DNA from 2 places in the Lactobacillus apis genome. Region 2 is predicted to be linked to the other one. Evidence: riboswitches for the same ligand, from Rfam matches in the RefSeq annotation. Region 2 holds a riboswitch; the other holds the start of a gene.
The links. A riboswitch is a leader RNA that binds a small molecule or an ion and turns the genes downstream of it on or off. The one in region 2 is predicted to bind lysine.
Positions count from the first base shown of each region.

Region 1 (7,478 bases), 200 kb from region 2:
CCAACAATTGCACGCCCGCCCAAAACAGCGTTCATATCAATCATTGCCCCATCACCAATTTCAGCACCGATATTAATTACCGCTCCCATCATAATGACCGCGTTTTTACCGATACTTACTTGTTCACGGATCAAGGCACCAGGTTCAATTCTTGCTTGAATATTTTTTAAATCTAAAAGGGGTACTGCAGAGTTACGGCTGCAGTTTTCAACTTGATAGTCATTGATCTTTGCCGCATTAGTTCGTAAAAATGGTACTAGATCATCCCAGTCACCAAAAACAACACCGCAATTACCCTCGATAAATGTTCTTACTTCTACAGGCCATTTCAAGTCCTCCAAGTCGCCCTTAACATAAATCTTAACTGGGGTTTTCTTAGGCGCATTGGCAATAAAATCAATAATTTCTGTCGCTGACATATTTTTCATTTGATATCCTCACTTTTCTTGATAAAAACGGTCATTCTTAATTAAATCGTCATAGGTTTCACGTGTAACAACTTCTTGTGCTTGTCCATTTTCTGCAAAAACAACTGCTGGTCTTGGAACACGGTTATAGTTAGAAGCCATGCTGTAACCATATGCTCCAGTTGCAAGAACAGCAATTACATCCCCTGGCTTAGTTTTTGGTAAATATGCCTGATCAATCAAAATGTCACCAGATTCACAATAGCGTCCTGCTAAATGGACCTTTTCAACTGGTTCAGCCGCTGGTCGCTTGGCAACCAATGCTTCATATTCTGCTTGATAAAGCGCAGGTCGAATGTTATCACCCATGCCGCCATCAACAGTCACATAAGGAGTTAAACCTGGCACATCCTTTCTGGAGCCAACGGTATAAAGACTATATCCTGCTTCACCAACAATTGAGCGTCCGGGTTCTACCCAGATTGCTGGTACGTTTAACTGATACTGTTCAGCTAATGTACGGACACTGGCAATGATTTGTTCAACAAATGTACCTAGCCCAATTACGCTATCTATAGCGGTATATCTTATACCAAAACCGCCGCCTAAATTTAGAACCTGTGGCTGATAATCATACTTTTGCTTCCATTCTTGAACTAGCTGCATCAATTTTTCCACTTCAAGATTGAAACCTTCAGTTTCAAGGATTTGTGAACCAATGTGAGCGTGAAGTCCAATCAACTCCATTTGCTCTTCCGCTTCAACTTGTAAAAAGGCTTTTTCTGCTTGACCCGAACGAACATCAAACCCAAATTTACTGTCTTCTTGACCCGTTTGATCATATTCGTGCGTATGTGCACTCACACCAGGAGTGATGCGGAGCATTACTTGCACTTTCTTGTTTGTTTCATGCAGTACTTGCTTCAGGAGTTCAATTTCATGAAAGTTATCTAAAATGATTACCCCAACATTATTTTCAACGGCCATTAAGAGTTCATCTTTTGTTTTATTATTACCGTGAAAACTGATTTTTTCCGTTGAAAAGCCTGCTTTCAACGCTGTATACAGTTCTCCACCTGAAACAACATCAATGTGGCCACCCAATTCGTTGATTACTTGATAGATTGCAATCGAGGTAAAAGCTTTACTAGCATAGCTGATGGCATAATCAACCTGTCCAGCAACAAAAGCTTGCTTAAGTGCATTGAACTGTTTTCTAATTTGGGCAACATCATAAACCACCAATGGCGTGCCAAAGTTTTCGGCTAGCTTAAGTGCATCTACACCTCCAATCATTAAGTGACCTTGATCATTCGTCTGGTAATAATCATTCGTTGACATCTAATAACCCCCGTTTTTTGGTAAAGAAAAAGACCCTTTAATACGCGCATAGCGTACAAAAGAGTCTTTCAGATTAAACCTTGATCTGATTCAGTTTTGGCGATAGCGCTCCGCAAATTTAAATTTGCGACAGTCCGTAATTTATTAGATTACGTCCCAGCCGATTAACTACCGCAATAATTAACGCTTCGGCAACCGCCCCTTTCGCTAGCTTCACCGTTTTTGCAGAAACTCCACTAGGTACTTTTGTTAGTTGCGACCTCTTCGTTTAATTTATAAAAATATTATTATTATTAATATTACTTGTCAACGGCTTTTTCATAATTAATTAACTTTATTTTTTGCAAACATGACTGCAGTTATGTTTTAGTTGCAGATAAAAATTAAAATGTTAAAATGCGTTACTATCGAATTTAAATTATTTTAATCAAGTAGGTGTTGCAAAAATGAAAGTTGTTAAATTTGGTGGTAGTTCACTTGCAAGCGGTGAACAATTTCAAAAAGTGCTAAATATTATTAATGCTGACCCAACCAGAAAAGTAATTGTCACTTCCGCACCAGGAAAAAGATTTGCGGAAGATGTAAAAGTTACAGATCTGTTAATTGAATATGCTCAAAAGACACTGAAACAACAAGACACTACTGAAGTTATTCAGCAAATTTGGACGAGGTATCAAGAAATTGCCGCTTTTTTTGCACTTGAGCCCCAAAAATTTGCGTTCTTGCACCAAGAGTTGGTTGACTTACCAATAGGTTTTAATGACGAGCCAGAATACCTAATGGCAGCTTTCAAAGCACACGGAGAAAAACTCTGCGCACAGTTACTAGCATTAATTTTGCAAGAGCAAGGTTTACCAACACGCTTTCTAGACCCACAGGACGCTGGTTTTTTGGTAAGCAGTGCCGCGAGCGACGCTCAAGTCTTACCTGAAACTTACCAAAATTTACTTAGATGGCGTGAAGTGCCAGAAATATTAGTAGTTCCCGGTTTTTATGGTGTTACAACTCAGGGCAAAATTGCCACTTTTTCACGCGGTGGATCGGATATCACCGGTTCAATCTGGGCAAGAGGAATTAAAGCAGACTTGTACGAAAACTTTACTGACGTAAATGCAATTTATGCCGCGGATCCTAGAATTGTTGCTAACCCTCATCCAATTAAAATCATGACTTACCGGGAATTACGGGAACTATCTTATGCTGGTTTTTCAGTTTTCCATGACGAAGCGTTGATTCCGGCAATTCAAGGCCAGGTTTTCATCAATGTTAAAAATACTAATCACCCTGAATTACCAGGAACAATGATTGTTCCAGAAAAGGATTTTCATCCTAAAAGTACGATTACAGGTGTTGCCAGCTCAAATCACTTTTCCGCTTTATATTTACACAAATATCTACTTAATAAAGAAACTGGTTTCACTCTTAAATTACTAGAAATATTTTACAAGTTCAATATTTCATACGAACACATGCCCTCAGGTATAGATGATCTAACGGTTATCTTTGACAAACGGCAGTTTACTGAAGAACTGCGCGAGCAAATGTGCAGTGAAATTCAAAAAGTGATTCATCCCGACCAATTAGAATGGATTGATGATTATGCTATCATTATGGTAGTTGGTGAAGGGATGCGGAATAAGATTGGTGCAATGAAGAATATCACTACCCCTTTAGCCAAAGAGCATATTGCCATTCACATGATCAATCAGGGTGCATCACGTATTTCTATTATGTTAGGCACCAAGAAAGAAGACGCAGCAAATGCTGTTAGCCAAATTTATCAACAATTTTTTAAAGGAGTAGCAAAATCATGATTCAAATGCAAAAAGTGCATGGTTCGCAAAATCAATTTTTCTTATTAGATCAGACTCAATTAGAAAAGCCACTTATCGATCCCGAATTAGTTAACTTAGCACGTCAATTAACAGATAGACGAACTAGCTTTTTGAACGGAGCAGATGGTTTACTTGTCATTAGTGAATCCAGCCATCCCGATGTTCTAGGGAGAATGCAGGTAATTAATGCAGACGGTTCGTTTGCATCGATGTGTGGTAATGGCTTGCGCACTGTTGGTCGTTACTTAGCGGAAAAATACCACAAAACATCTTTCAAAGTGGAAACAGATCAAGCCGATCTTGCTGTAACATGTCAACCAGATTGGGCAGAAAATGTTAAGGCAGTCGGGGTAGAAATTAGTCCTATCAGCTTTAAAGCAAAAGACTTACCATTTAACAATTTAGGTACTGATGAATTAATCGACCAAAATGTTCCTGCCTTTGATGATGATTTGACCTTTACAGCAGTCGCTGTGCCTAATCCTCACCTTATCAGCTTAGTTTCAGCTGATGTGTTACACAGTGATTTTCTAAAAACTTTGGGTGCAGCGTTAAACCGACCTAACCCCTACTTTCCTGACGGTGTTAATGTTAGTCTGGCACAAGTAATAGACTCTGATCATCTTTTTGTCCGTACTTATGAGCGCGGTGTCGGTTTTACTAATGCCTGTGGTACTGGAATGTCCGCGGCAAGTCTCGTATTTGCCCTAACTCAACCGCAAGAACACGCTTTTGAGCGCTTGCTTACTGTTACTAATCCTGGTGGATTTGTTCAAACTAAGGTTCATCAAACAGATGACAGCTATTGGGTTGAATTAATTGGTAATGCGACTGTAATGGCAGAAATTGAAGTAGACGAAGGTGAATTACATCAGCCTTTCCTTCGTTTTTCTGATTTTTCAGTTACTCCAACTAAAGAAGATGAAGCTTATCAAGCTTTTATTGCGAAAAAAGCTAACTAACCTTCCAAGTTATTTTGTATTTACTGTTGATATATAAACTTTTTAATAAAAAATTACGTTCTAACTAAATTTATGTTTGAAAGCACTTCAGCAAAAAGCCTTGTTTGCCAGTTTGAGGTGCTTTTTTGGTCTTTCTTTTTCCTTTCAATGAAGTACAATGTTTTTAATAAAGCGATTTCACAAAAAGGAGTCATTAAAATGGCAGAAGTAAATTATCAAAAATTAGTCGATGAGATGCGCAAAGCTTTTAAAGATGGTGATGATAAGCGTGATGAAGGCTTACCTACCAGCATCCCTGAAGTAGAACGCTTTGATGACATTGCTTACGGTAAAGATCCTAAATATCAATTACTTGATGTCTATTTACCAAGCAAACGCACAGACGCTAAACTACCGGTAATTGTTAACATTCACGGCGGTGGCTGGGTATACGGCACAAAAGAAACCTATCAATTTTACTGCATGGCACTTGCTAAAGAGGGTTTTGCAGTAGTAAATGCAAATTATCGCCTAGCACCAGATGTTGTTTATCCAGGTGAATTAGATGACGTCAACCGCGTCTTCCATTGGGTAGCAGATCCAACTAACGCAGCTAAATATCAATTAGACTTAGACAATGTCTTTATCGTTGGGGACAGTGCCGGTGGTCAAATGGGTGAGCAAATTTTAGCTGCTTATACTAACGCTGACTATCGTAAATACTTTGGTTACTCTGTTCCTGACCTAACAATTAAGGCTGCAGCATTAAATTGCGGTGCATATTTCTTAACTGAAAAAATTAGTTCAATTGTGGGCGCACCAGAAGCATATTTCCGTCCAGAAATTCGTTTAACAGAGCATGATCAATTAAACGCTGAACAGTTTTTAACTACAGATTTGCCACCACTTTTCTTAATGACTTGTACAGATGATTTCTTACGTGACAATGCATACATGCTTTCTGGTTACTTACACGCCAAAGGCATTTACCACGAAATTCATTTTTATGGTGATCCAGATAATCGTCGTGGCCACGTCTTTAACGTTAATCAAAAAGATGATTTAGCTAAGCAGTGTAATTTGGATGAACTTAACTTTTTCCGTAAGTACATCAATTAGTGCTCGGTTCATTGTAAAATAAAGGTTGAACTAAATAGTTCAACCTTTTTTCTAGGAGGAACTTATGGCAGGCGACAAACACGAGCTAATTCAACTAGATGAATTACCGTTACACATTAAAATCCACCATCATCGCAATGATTCCGAGGTGCCGGCTCACTGGCATCAAAGCATTGAATTGAGTTTTACCATTCGAGGACAAATTGACCATTTTATAATTGGTGGCGTCGATCATCAAACACATCCTGGAGAGATTTTAATTGTTAATACTCAAATTGTGCATAGTGTGCGTAATCGTATCCACACTAAGGACGATTTAATGTTGACGCTTCTCTTCCCCTATCCACTGGTCTTACAAGTGTTTCCTAAAATTGATCAATATTTTTTTGAACTTGGTTCACTAAGCAAGTTATCACTTCAGCAAGTAGCTCAATATCACCATTTACAAGATCTTCTTACGCAAATTACTGATATTAAGCTAGGTGAAGAGAGTGATTTTAAAAATATTGAGTTAACTATCCTTAGCTATCAAGTTCTTGAAACACTACTTAAGTACTTTTTGAAACCTCGTAAAAATAACAGCCAGTTGTCACACAATTTAGTCATCACTGGACATTTGCGTAACGCGCTTGACTATATCCAAGGGCACTATCAAGAACCCTTTTCTCTTCAAGAGATCGCGGATTCTTGTCATTTGGCACGTCAATATCTCCAACGAATTTTTCGCGAAAATATGGGGTGTACTTTAGGAGAATACATCAAAAATTATCGTGCACAAAAAGCCTACCAAGAGCTTACTACGACCACAAATACCTTTACTGCAGTTGCCATGAATAATGGTTTCAGTGGTGTTAGATCGCTTAACCGTGCAATGGTTAACAATTACGGACAAACCAGCAGACAAATACGCGAAGGTTCCTCAGCGCCAGATTAAGGTGACTGAAAGCGCTATTTGTTAATCAAAAAGCAAGTATAATATTAGCGAATACAATAGAAGTTAGAGAATAGAGGAACTTAACATGAAAAAAGTTAATCCAAAATCTGGGTTGTTCAAAGTCGCCTTATTATCAATATCCTTATTATTGATGATTGCGCCGCAAATTTCCTCAGTATTGCCCCTAATGTACTCGTCATTTCCTGGCGTTTCACGGGCTGCTGTTGAAACACTAAGTACAATTCCAAACATCGGGATAGTCATCGGACTAATCATAAGTCCATTTTTAATTAAGCTAATCGGTACTAAAAATACTGTTATCACGGGGTTAGTAATTGCGCTATTAGCTGGAACATACCCAATGTACGCAACGGGATACACAACAATTTTAATCTCTCGTTTCTTATTGGGTGCTGGTATTGGTTTATTCAACTCATTAGCCGTTAGTTTATTATCGAAGTTTTACCAAGGCGATGAACTATCATCAATGCTTGGTTTCCAAAACTCAATGGGTAGTGTCGGTGCAGCAATCTTTTCATTCTGTGTTGGCTTATTAGCTGTTAATGGTTGGCACGCCACTTTTGCAATTTACTTGGCTGCTTTGCCAATTCTATTGCTATTTGGCTTCGTAGTTAAATTGCCCAGTCAATCACAAACAGTCGATACAGAAGCGCAACCTGCTACTAAAGAAGAAAACAAGATTAATGGTGCTGTAATTGAAATAGCAATTATTATGTTCTTTATGTATGTTTTCTTTATGCCAATGTCATTCAAGTTGCCACAACTTGCTACAAGCCAAAAACTTGCTAGTGTTAGTCAAATTGCCTTTGTTTCAAGTGTAGTTACTTTAATCGGTATTCCTGTTGGAATGTGCTACGGTCTTTTAAAGAAGAAATTAAAG
Region 1 is NZ_CP029476.1:1,610,474-1,617,951, forward strand. Features, by position in the region: gene dapD (2,3,4,5-tetrahydropyridine-2,6-dicarboxylate N-acetyltransferase) at 1-428, opposite strand, end outside; gene lysA (diaminopimelate decarboxylase) at 438-1,748, opposite strand; lysine riboswitch at 1,843-2,021, opposite strand; gene DKL56_RS07520 (aspartate kinase) at 2,195-3,562, shown strand; gene dapF (diaminopimelate epimerase) at 3,559-4,545, shown strand; gene DKL56_RS07530 (alpha/beta hydrolase) at 4,744-5,643, shown strand; gene DKL56_RS07535 (AraC family transcriptional regulator) at 5,708-6,577, shown strand; gene DKL56_RS07540 (MFS transporter) at 6,663-7,478, shown strand, end outside.
Region 1: it holds a riboswitch for lysine, as region 2 does, so the genes downstream of both, lysA (diaminopimelate decarboxylase) here and DKL56_RS00595 (ABC transporter substrate-binding protein/permease) in region 2, are expected to answer to the same signal.

Region 2 (7,478 bases):
CTAACTATTCGTGATACAGAAGCAGCAATTGTCTTCATCCGCGAACGATTCCAAGAAGTCTTAGGACAAAAATTACATTTACAAAGAATGTCGGCACCACTTTTTGTTGAAAAAGATACCGGATTGAACGATAACTTAAACGGGGTTGAACGACCAGTTGCCTTTGATGCAAAAGATCTACCTAAAGATGATACAGTTGAAATTGTCCATTCACTTGCCAAATGGAAGCGTATGGCGTTAAAGAAATACGGCTTTGGTATTCATGAAGGTCTTTTTACCAACATGAACGCTATCCGTCGCGATGAAGATTTGGACAACTTCCACTCAATTTACGTTGACCAGTGGGATTGGGAAAAGATCATCGCCAAAGAAGAACGGACCGAAGACACATTAAAAGAAACGGTTAGAAAAATCTTTTCAGCAATTAAGCAAGTAGAAACTGAATGTGCCGAACGCTATCCTGCTTCTACCTACCGACTCCCAGAAGATGTTCACTTTGTTACTACACAAGAACTTGAAGATACCTGGCCTGACTTAAGTCCTGAGGAACGTGAAAACAAGATTGCGAAAAAAGAAAAAGCTGTTTTCATTATGAAAATCGGTGATAAGTTAAAGCGTAGTGGTCTACCACACGATGGCCGTGCTCCTGACTACGATGACTGGGCATTAAACGGTGATTTGATTTTCTGGTATGAGCCTCTAGGTCAAAAACTTGAAGTTTCTTCAATGGGCATCAGAGTCAGTCCTGAAAGTCTCCACGAGCAACTCGAAAAAGCTGACTGCCTTGACCGCGAAAAATTGCCTTTCCATCGTCAACTACTTAAAGGTGAATTACCTTACACCATTGGTGGCGGAATTGGTCAATCTCGTTTATGTATGCTCTTACTTGGTAAAGCTCATATTGGTGAGGTTCAGGCAAGTGTTTGGCCAAGCGAAATGCTCAAAGAGTGTGAAGAACATCATATTCAACTTCTATAATTAAATAGTAAAAAGAAAAGCCCCTAGCTTGGAAAATTCCACCTAGGGGCTTTTACTATATCTTAAATTAATAATCAAACTGAAGTTACGTGCTTTAAGAATCGCACTAATAGATCCAGCTTCTAGCCTATTTATCAATTGTTAGTGCGGGAAGATAAGTGTACGGATAATCGCCATCGTAATTAAGCCAGGCTTTTAACTCCTTAATTGATTTCAGAGCAATTTTTCTGTTATGACCATGAAGTTTCTTAGCCTCCGCTTCAGCCTGTTTCAATGAAACCTTTTTCCCGTCAGATTTTTGATCCATAGCTTTTGTTTCAGCCTTAATCAATTTCTTTAAAGCTTTTTTCTTAGCATCTACGTGATAGAAGTTTCCATTGACTAAGCTAATCCAGCCTTGCTGCTTTCCACTTTGGTCAACAAGGTGGCCCATAATTTCTACCTTTCCCAAACCAAATTCTGTAATCTTGAACTTGGTCTTCTTTTCTACCATTTTTTCAACCCAATCCTTATTGTATGGTTGAACATCATACTTAGAAGAATTAGGGCATTCAGGATATACAATGGCCTTTGGTGAAAGTACGAACACATAGCCATCTTTTGCCAAACGTCCTGCAGGCACATAAGTTATATCGGGTTCTTTGACCTGATTAGTTTCTGCTGGCTGCTCCGCACTAGCTGCTTTTACTTCAATTGAATGACCCAATATTGTAAAAGAAGAGAAAACGGCTACTGAACATAGAAGGTTTTTCAAAAATTTATGTTTCATTTTTTGTCCCCCAAATGAAAATTAAATAATAAATTACATAATTTCATTTTACATTTATTACAAAAACATTTCAATATTAACCACTTATTAATTACAAAATATTAATTAATCGATAAGTGTATAGTCAATTCCGCCTAAGCTTTTGTTCATTAAGAAGTTAATCTTCCCAGCTAAAAGCAGTATAGTAGATGGGAACACATTTTTAGAAAGGACATAAACATGATTGATTCAACCCAAATAACAGAACTTAAAGATGATCTTAACCAGGCACAACACATTACTTTTTTAACAGGTGCTGGTGTTTCTACCCACTCAGGTATTCCCGACTACCGCTCAAAAAACGGGATTTATGATGGAGTTAATGAAAGCCCTGAGACCATTTTAAGTGAGGAAACGCTCTACCAGCGACCTGAATTTTTCTATCAGTTTGTCATGAATAATATGTATTTTCCTGATGCCCAACCTAATAAAATTCATCAAAAAATTGCGGAATTTTGTAATGAAAAAGGCGACCTAATCACACAAAATGTCGATCACCTTGACCATAAGGCAAATAATCACCATGTAACAGAATTTCATGGTAGTTTATATGATATTTACTGTACAAAATGTCGTCAGCCAGTTTCATATCAAGAATATGCTAACTCTTTCCGCCATAAAAATTGTGGCGGCATCATTCGTCCCGGTATTGTCTTATACGGTGAGCAAATCGACCAAACAAACCTTTCTAAGTCAATTAATGCTATGAGCATGTCAGATCTAATAATAATTTGCGGCACCAGCTTTGTAGTCTATCCTTTCGCTCAGCTTCTTTCTTACCGTCAGCCGGACGCAAAGGTTTGGGCAATCAATAAAACGGCTATTCCTGCTGCAGGCATTTCCGCCATCATCGGTGATGCACTGGATGTTTTCCAGCAAATCTAAGTCTATAATTTATTTCACTTATTAGGAGCACTTCTCTTGCCTTGTGGTAAAATACTAGCAATTGTTTAATGCGCGAACTGATTATTTATTCAGTTTGAGCACTTAGAAAAGAGTTTTTTAAATGTCAATTATTAAAATGTATGCTCCATTTTTTAGTGCTAGCAATTGGCTCCATGTTTTAACCAGTGGCAAGGACTGGCTAATCATTCTGACACTTATTTTAATGGAATGTCTGCTTTCAGTTGATAATGCAGTTGTTTTAGCCGCACAGACTAAGGTATTACCCACCAAGAAAGAGCAAGAAAAATCGCTATTCTATGGTATGTGGGGAGCCTATATTTTTCGCTTTATTGTAATCGGAATTGGCACTTACCTAATTAACTTTTGGGAAATTAAGTTAGCGGGCAGTTTATACCTGTTTTACCTAGCCTTTAAGTTTTTCTATGATCAGCGTCATCCGCAAAAAGCGCAAGCTGAAGAAAAAGCCGAAGGCGAAAAAATTGCACAGCATTCGCCCAAAAAGGGCAAACACTTTTTATCACTTTTCTGGCGAACAGTTATTTCAATTGAAGCAATGGATATCGTCTTTTCAATTGATTCTGTTTTGGCCGCACTAGCCGTCTCGAGTAATCCTGTTGTTGTTTTAATTGGTGGCATGATTGGAATTTTATGTATGCGAGGTGTCGCCGAAATAATTATCAAATTAATGGATATTATTCCTGAATTGCAGCCAATGGCCTACGTTTTGATTGCAATTATCGCCTTAAAATTGCTTGTTTCATTACCACCACTTCACTATGAATTACCGAACACTGTTTTTGCGATTATTGTTTTTGGCGTCTTAATTATCACAATTGCGTTTCACTTTTTACGGCTTAAAAAGCATGGTCGTTAACTATAATTGAGAAATAATTTTTTCTTTGAGCACAACCGCCTGGTTATGCTCTTTATTTTTAGCACCGTATAAAAACAACACGTCTTGTTTCCGCAACTGCTTTTTCACTATGGACACAAACTCGGCCATGGCTGAATTTGCTTCAAGTTCTGCTAGATACCTTTGCTTAAATTGCATAAATTTATTATCATCATGATTAAACCACTTGCGAAGCTCTTTACTGGGTGCAAGTTCCTTAGCCCAAACATCAAGGCTGGCATCTGTCTTGCTTATACCTCGTGGCCATAATCGATCCACTAAAATGCGATACCCCGCAGGCTGCTCTTTTTCATAAATTCGAACTAATTTTATCTGATTCACTTTATTCACCTCTTTGTTAAATCTGGTGTACTACTCAAGGGAAAAATGGATTATTCAACTTACTTTACTAACTACTCAACTGAAGAAATTAGTGCCGATCTACTTGGTCGGCCATTAACTTATAATGATGGCAAACGCACTCTTGGCGGTTATATTGTCGAAGCAGAAGCATACTTAGGAAAAAAAGATCGTGCGGCACATTCTTATGGTGGTCATCGTAGTCCTGCAAACGAAGGTCTTTATGGCCGCGGCGGAACAATCTATATTTATGCTCAACGACAATACTTCTTTTTCGATGTTGCAACTCAAGCAAAAGATGAACCACAAGGTGTCTTAATCAGAGCAATTGAACCTGCCTGGGGAATTGAACAAATGATTAGTAATCGCTCAGGCAAAGACGGAGTTTTATTAACAAACGGCCCCGCTAAAATGATGCAGGCTTTTGGCATTCATGATAAAAATTGGGATCTACATTTTTTAAGTGATTCACCCTTTGCAATCGACTTAAATGATCAACATCAAAAAAGGCCGCAAGAAATTGCTAAGAGTGCCCGCATCGGTGTCAACCAATCTGAATTGGAATGGGCAAATAAACCATTGCGTTTTTTTGTTGCCGGCAATCCATATGTTTCGCGAATGAAGAAAAATGATTATCGTGCTAATAATGGCTGGCAATAAGCGCTAATTTCAACTATAAAAACTGGTAAGAATACACATTTGGTTTATAGCTGTTGACAAGTTAACCTTTTTAGCCTATCCTGTTGGTTAAGTTAAATAATTTCCAATGCAATAGAGGTTGCGGTAATTACGAAACTAATCTGAGTGAACGAACACAATGAAGATTAGCGTAAGAGTTATCGCCGAAACAAAAGTGCTATTCGCTTTAACACTTTCGTTGGGCTGCAGGAGAAGATCTTGCAGACTGTCCTAGTTAATACTGGGGAGCGCTATATGATTTGTCTAAAATATGATCAATTATAACCTCGTTGTTTTGTAAACAGCGAGGTTTTTATTTACGCTTTTTATTGTATTGGCTTTATTTGAAACAGATTTCTCGGAGGTTTTCAAAATGAAGTCAAGAAATAAGTGGTTTACCGCTCTAATCACGGTGATGCTTAGTTTCATCATTACAAGCAATTTTGGTATTACACAAGTTGATGCCAAAAAAGATGATGGTGAACTAAAGGTAGCAATGGAGGCCAACTACCAACCATATAATTGGACTCAAACTACAGACAAAAATGGTGCGGTGCCAATCGAAGGCTCACGCACATATGCCAACGGCTATGATGTTAAAATCGCAAAAATAATTGGTAAACAATTGCATCGTAAGGTTGTTGTAGTCAAGACTGAGTGGGATGGTTTACTTCCAGCTTTAACCAGTGGCAAAGCTGACCTGATTATTGCCGGAATGAGTCCAACTGCTGAGCGTGCAAAAGCGATTAATTTTACTAAACCATATCGAAACAGTACTTTTGTTGTTATTACAAAAGTCAACAGTAAATACGCCACCGCTAAAACGTTAAACGATTTTAAAGGTGCTAAGTTAACTGCTCAGCAAGGTACTTCGCACTATGCACTAATTAAGCAACTTAAAGGTGCCAAAAGACAACCAGCAATGCGTGACTTTGCTGCAATGCGTCAAAGCTTAATTTCTGGTACCATTGATGGCTATATTGCCGAAGATACCGAATCAACCTCATTTAAAATGGTTGACCCTGACATCAAGGCAATCCCAATTAGTAAAATGGCAGGTTTCCGCATTTCTAAAGAGGATTCAACTACTGCAATCGGCATCGCCAAGCCAAACAAGGATTTACTCAAGCAAGTTAACCAAGTCTTAGCTACTATTCCAAATTCTGAAAGAACCAAGCTAATGACTACCGCCATTTCACAACAACCAAAAACTGATGAAACTAGCAAGAAAGGCAAACAAGATCCTTGGCTCGTCAGTGTTTGGAAACAATTTGGCGGCATGATTTTAAGTGGTATTGGTATGACCCTTCTTCTTGCTTCAGTTGGTACGATTGCCGGTTTCTTCATCGGTCTTTTCGTTGGTATTATTAGGACTATCCCTACCCCAACTAGCAGAGGTAAAAGATGGTTTTCGAAGTTTATTAACTGGCTCCTATCCGTTTATATTGAAGTTTTCCGCGGTACCCCAATGATGGTACAAGCAGCCGTAATTTATTATGGAATTGCTCAATTCTGGCACATCAATATCGATCGTACACTTGCTGCACTAGTAATTGTTTCGATTAACACAGGCGCATACTTGGCAGAAATTATTCGTGGTGGAATTATTTCCACTCCAGAAGGACAATTTGAAGCTGCCAGCGCATTAGGAATGACCCATAACCAAAGAATGTGGCATATTATTTTGCCTCAAGCTATTAAGAACTGTTTACCTTCAATTACTAACGAGTTCATCGTTAATATTAAGGACACTTCTGTTTTGAGTATTATTTCAGTCTCGGAACTTTTCTTTGTCGGTACAACAATTGCCAGTCAGACCTTTAAGTTCTTCCCAACTTACCTGACAATTTCAGCTATCTACCTGATTTTAACCTTTACAATTACCAGAATCTTTAATCTGATTGAAAAGCACTTGCAAGGAAACAAAAACTACAACTTAATGGCTAATCAAGTTCAAGTAGGCACAGCTCAGGATATGGAGGCCAAAAAATAATGACTGAATCAAATGAAACTATTTTAAGCTTACAGCATTTGCAAAAAACTTTTGGACAACACCAGGTGTTACGCGATATTTCACTTGATATTAAAAAAGGCGAAATCGCAACTATTATTGGCCCGTCAGGTGGTGGTAAATCAACCACTTTACGCTGCATTAATTTACTGGAAGAGCCCACAGCTGGTGAAATTCACTTCCACGGTGAAAACGTCCTTGAGCAAAACTATAATCGTAATATTTACCGTGCTAAAGTTGGGATGGTTTTCCAACAATTCGATCTTTTCGAAAACAAAAATGTTTTAGCTAATTGCATGGTTGGCCAAGAGCTAGTCTTAAAACGCTCCAAGGACGAAGCACGTAAAATCGCCCTTGCCAACTTAGAAAAAGTTGGAATGGAACAATACATCAACGCCCGCCCAAGTCAACTTTCTGGTGGACAACAGCAACGTGTTGCCATTGCTCGTGCTATTTCGATGGATCCGGAAATTTTATTATTCGATGAGCCCACAAGTGCTCTTGATCCTGAAATGGTCGGTGAAGTTTTAAGCGTTATGAAAAACTTGGCAACAACCGGTTTAACGATGATTATCGTGACGCACGAAATGGCATTTGCTAAAGAAATTTCTGATCAAATGTTTTTCATCAGTGACGGGGTAATTGCCGAGCAAGGTAAACCAGACCAACTATTCAATCATCCTCAAAATGAGAAAACAGCGAAGTTCTTGAATAATTTTCAAAACAACTAACTTTAAATAAAAAGATGTTCCAAAAATGATGTGAACCCTAAAATTAGGACACTTTAATTAGCTGCTAACTGAGGACTAACTTCCGATATTCAATCGGAGTTAGTCCTTTTAGTT
Region 2 is NZ_CP029476.1:129,807-137,284, reverse strand. Features, by position in the region: gene asnA (aspartate--ammonia ligase) at 1-978, shown strand, start outside; gene DKL56_RS00620 (hypothetical protein) at 1,106-1,747, opposite strand; gene DKL56_RS00615 (NAD-dependent protein deacylase) at 1,967-2,671, shown strand; gene DKL56_RS00610 (TerC family protein) at 2,793-3,566, shown strand; gene DKL56_RS00605 (DUF488 domain-containing protein) at 3,567-3,926, opposite strand; gene DKL56_RS00600 (DNA-3-methyladenine glycosylase) at 3,972-4,604, shown strand; lysine riboswitch at 4,709-4,884, shown strand; gene DKL56_RS00595 (ABC transporter substrate-binding protein/permease) at 4,996-6,615, shown strand; gene DKL56_RS00590 (amino acid ABC transporter ATP-binding protein) at 6,615-7,364, shown strand; gene DKL56_RS07955 (IS3 family transposase) at 7,429-7,478, opposite strand, start outside.